2 regions of the Bacteroides maternus genome follow, and region 1 is predicted to be linked to the other one. Evidence: riboswitches for the same ligand, from Rfam matches in the RefSeq annotation. Region 1 holds a riboswitch; the other holds the start of a gene.
What was found. Region 1 has a riboswitch for thiamine pyrophosphate ahead of VYM24_RS01155 (thiamine phosphate synthase). Riboswitches for the same ligand answer to the same signal wherever they lie in the genome.

Region 1 (2,469 bases):
TAGAGTAGCGAATATTTCTTTATATCTATGAGTTCTTCCTAAACTTTTCCATACAAAACTTGATTATTTGCCCGAAAAATCATATATTTGAGTAAATAACTCAGAGCTTATGGCAAATCCGATTCTTCCTGGTATATCAGAAGCTGAACAAGAACTGTTGTACAAGAAACTAAACGAATACAATCAGGGAAGAACCTCTTACAAAGAGGCAGGTGCTTATCTGGTTGTACTGCCCCGTCCGGAATCTCCCCGCTACTCCCTATGGGTGTATTCCCCTCTTCCCGAACGACAGTCCATCTTTTACGTCCAAGACCTTTCCACAGACATCCATGAAAGTCTGCGAACGGCAAGCAGCCTCTGTTATTATTCTCCACGTTGCATTCTGTTGGTAGAATACAACGCCAAACGCATGCAGAGTAAGGGAGACGACATTATCTCTTTCGGAAAGTATCATGGACATTTCCTGCACGAAATCTTCCGTATCGATCCGGCATATGTGAGTTGGATTGCTTATAAGTTTACTCCACGTATACCTAAACAGGAACGCTTCGTACAAATAGCACAAGTATATCATTCCGTCCATCTGGATATTCAGAAGCGACAGGCGCATCAGAAATACTCTACCAGCCGTTTTCTGGGGAAAGAAGGAGATAAAGTGAAAGAACTGACACTGAAAGTGCTCCGTGTCCGACTGGAAGACGATCCTTACAAAACCACCGTGAAAGGAACGACTCCTTATTTCTATGTCCGGCAGATACTTACCTTGGAAGACCCTATCGGCAATCTCGTCACTTTCAGGACCAGCTCGCGTACGGCAAGCCGGGAATCTTGTCAGGTACCTGCTACGGAGCACGCTTTCAAGCCCGGAGAATCGGTATATATTGCTTCGGCACGCATCTCTTGTACCTTTACTTCGGGAAACAAACAATACACCCGCCTCAATTATGTCAAGTTTAAATAAACTTAAAAGATAGAGCGGTATTATTCCTATTAAAAACATTCGTCCTTACTTTACCGGCAGAAAAGGGGGTGCTATAAAAATAGCTGAGATTATACCCAATGAACCTGATACGGTTAGTACCGTCGAAGGGAATTTTCTTTCTATATTCTACTATTCGTTTATACTACTATCCCTTTCTGTAAGTATAATTTCTAAATTCAGAGTTTGAATGTTTGACGTACAATTCATTACGCATTTTACGGCATCCATTTCTTATTCGGACTCCGCACGCATAGCCCTTGAAGGGGGATGCCGCTGGGTTCAGCTTCGGATGAAGGATGCTTCTTCAGAAGAACTGAAAGCCACAGCCATGCAAGTGCAGGAACTCTGCCGCCAATACGGAGCCACGTTCATCATTGATGACCACGTGGAACTGGTGAAACAGATTGGCGCGGACGGTGTCCACTTAGGAAAACTGGATATGCCGATAAAAGAAGCAAGGGAAAGGCTGGGCAAAGATTTCATTATTGGCGGAACAGCCAACACATTCGAGGACATCCGGCAACATGCCGCTGATGGCGCCGACTACATCGGTTGCGGCCCTTTCCGCTTCACAACTACCAAACAAAAGTTATCACCCATTCTGGCGCTGGACGGTTATCATTCCATCCTGACGCAAATGCACGAAGAAGGAATAACAATTCCTGTCGTTGCCATCGGTGGAATCACACGTGAGGACATCCCATCCCTGAAAGCATCAGGACTGAGCGGAATAGCATTGAGCGGCAGTATTCTAAAAGCTGAGAATCCGGTACGTGAAATGGAAACAATTATACGACTGACCCAATAGCAATCAATTAGTGAACCATGGAAGATAAAACAAAAATTACTTATCCCGAATCCGAGAAAGTCTATATGCAGGGGCAACTCCATCCTTATCTGAAAGTTGGGATGCGCAAAGTGAACCTTACCCCTACCGTAGTAGTGGAAAACGGGAAAAAAGTTATGACGGAGAATGCGCCCGTCTACATATATGATACAAGCGGCGCATACAGTGATCCGGAACAGAAGGTAGATTTAAAGAAAGGTCTGCCCCGCCTCCGCGAACCGTGGATACAGGAGCGGGATGTAGAGCGATTGTCGGAAATCAGCTCCGAATATGGCAAGATGCGTCTGGCAGACAAAAGTCTTGACTCTCTGCGTTTTGATCATATCACCTTGCCCTATCGTGCCAAAGCAGGCAAGCAGATTACGCAGATGTACTATGCCAAACAGGGTATCATAACACCTGAAATGGAATATGTAGCCATCCGTGAGAATATGAACTGCCAAGAGTTGGGTATAGAAACTTACATCACACCGGAGTTTGTGCGTGATGAAATTGCGGCAGGACGTGCCGCCTTACCCGCCAACATCAACCATCCTGAAGCAGAACCCATGATTATCGGTTCGAAGTTCCTCGTAAAGATTAATACGAACATCGGAAATTCAGCTACCTCTTCCACGATTGAAGAAGAAGTGGAAAAGGC
Region 2 (2,469 bases), 2.2 Mb from region 1:
AGACAATATCTGATTTAATAATAATTGATAATGCGTCTGGCGATAATAATCTATCTGGTTATCATAAAATCCGATTACATTTCCATTATCATCTTCTATGGCGCCATTGGGATTATATTTGCGGTCGTTTTCCAGTGTTTCTTTATCCAGACCATCCCAAGCATGATAGGTCTCTTCTTTTCCTCCGAAGGTGATGAATTTAATAGTGGTCTTGTCTCCATAGTATCCGCCTTGTACAAAGTAAGACTTCAAGTCAGCACTGGCGCGGTCACGGTAGCCGTCACTGTGGATATTAGATAAACGTGCATCGAATCCCCAGCGTCCATTAATGAGCCCCGTACCTACTTTTACGGTTTCTTTATGTGTATTGAATGAGCCGTAAGAGCCGGAAAACTCCGCATACGGTGTGGGCAGAATACCTTGTGTTTTCATATTGATACTGGCACCGAACGCTCCGGCGCCATTAGTGGAAGTTCCCGCTCCCCGTTGAATCTGCAAGTCCTGGAGCGAAGAGGCAAGATCGGGAGTATTAACCCAAAAGATAGAATGACTTTCCGCATCGTTCATGGGTATGCCATTAGTGGTTACGTTGATGCGTGTAGCATCTGTTCCGCGTACCCGGATGCTCGTGTAACCGATACCTGCACCTGCATCGCTCGTTGTCAGTACTGACGGAGTAAATGACAACAGATAGGGAATATCTTGCCCGAAATTCTGCTTCTTAAGTTGTTCTTTACTAACATTGGTAAACGCCACAGGTGTGGTTCCCGTGGCACGGGTAGAGATAATTTCTACTTCCTGCAGGCTTATCACCCGCAAGCTGTCTTTCTCATGCGTCTGCGCACAGACACTCAGCGTTGCCATCAACAGGCAGGCCGCCATTGCATGTTTTCTCATTACAATTTTAACTATTAAAGATGAATACAGAAAAAGGGAGCTTTTCTTCTTTTCCCTCCGCCGGCACTACCCGGATCAGGTCAATGGGTATGATCTCAGCCCGTCATATTAGGGCACCCCTTAGTTGAAATCGGGGGCAAAATTAAGTGTTTTCGGTGAAACACGCAAATTGAGTGAACGATAACCGGAAATATTTGTTAATTTTGTGGGCCGGTGGGTATTTCTTAGTCCTGCCGGGAAAGTATAATTATTAACTTCAAACGAACAAATATTATGTTATTATTATTACAAGCGGCGGCTCCTGCTGCCGAAACTGTTGTAGAAGATAGTTTTAGTAAATTGCAAGTCTTTCTCCAACAACTGATAGACTGGGGAGTAAATGCGGGTGGTCATATCATTGGCGCTGTGCTGATTTTCATTGTAGGACGTTTCCTGATATCTTTCCTTAATAAAATGGTGGCCCGATTGTTGTCTAAACGGCATGTGGATGCTAGTATCCAAAGTTTCGTAAAGAGTCTGGTGAACATTTTGCTGACTATCTTATTGATTGTTGCCGTTATCGGTAAATTAGGAGTAGAAACGACTTCATTTGCTGCCTTGCTGGCATCCGCCGGTGTGGCTATCGGTATGGCATTATCCGGTAACTTGCAGAACTTTGCAGGTGGTTTGATTGTATTGCTGCTCCGTCCTTATAAAGTAGGTGACTTGATTGAAAGCCAAGGCATCACGGGTACGGTTCGTGAGATTCAGATTTTCCATACGATTCTGACTACCGGTGATAATAAGATTATTTATATCCCGAATGGTGCGTTGAGTAGTGGTACTGTGACTAACTACAGTCGTGAAGCTACCCGTCGTGTAGAATGGATAATCGGTGTGGAGTATGGCGAAAATTTTGATAAGGTGGAAGAAACGACCCGTCGTATCATTGCCGAAGACAAGCGGATTCTTAGTGATCCGGCTCCTTTTGTCGCCCTTCATGCACTGGATGCCAGTAGCGTGAATGTGATTATCCGTGCCTGGGTGAAGAGTGAGGATTATTGGGGAGTTTATTTCGATATGAACAAGACCGTCTACTCTGTATTCAATAAGGAGGGTATCGGTTTCCCTTTCCCACAACTGACGGTACATCAGGCAAAGGATTGATAGTAGTCTGGAATTGATAACCGTAAATGAATAAAGGGCATGACAAATTGTTGTTATGCCCTTTATTCATTTACGGTTAATACTCGTGATAGTTTTTATTGTAAATCACATTTCATATACTCCGAGTTCTTCTTCTATGGCTTCACATTCATCTTTCTCTATATGCAGTAAGCGATTGATTTCCTTTCGCTTTTCTAGATCAGTGAAATAACTTTCTACTACGGTATACAGGTCGAATCCTTTGGTGGAACCTGCTGCCATGTCTAATGACTCTACCATTTTCTCTACTTCCTTATGAATGCGTTCCTTGTTGATGAAATGCAACTCATTACTATGAATCAGATACTTTTCCATGATCATTGGTATTTAAAGTTCTATTGATATAACGTCTGCTGTGAACGGTTAGTTCATACAAAAGCTATTAAT

Region 2: another riboswitch for thiamine pyrophosphate. It lies ahead of VYM24_RS09010 (TonB-dependent receptor); the one in region 1 lies ahead of VYM24_RS01155 (thiamine phosphate synthase).

Annotation. Positions count from the first base shown of each region.
Region 1 covers NZ_CP143867.1:327,767-330,235, forward strand. Annotated here, with positions in the region: gene VYM24_RS01150 (exodeoxyribonuclease X C-terminal domain-containing protein) at 110-961, shown strand; TPP riboswitch at 1,016-1,110, shown strand; gene VYM24_RS01155 (thiamine phosphate synthase) at 1,170-1,790, shown strand; gene thiC (phosphomethylpyrimidine synthase ThiC) at 1,808-2,469, shown strand, end outside.
Region 2 covers NZ_CP143867.1:2,518,953-2,521,421, forward strand. Annotated here, with positions in the region: gene VYM24_RS09010 (TonB-dependent receptor) at 1-897, opposite strand, end outside; TPP riboswitch at 932-1,028, opposite strand; gene VYM24_RS09015 (mechanosensitive ion channel family protein) at 1,171-2,043, shown strand; gene VYM24_RS09020 (hypothetical protein) at 2,149-2,397, opposite strand.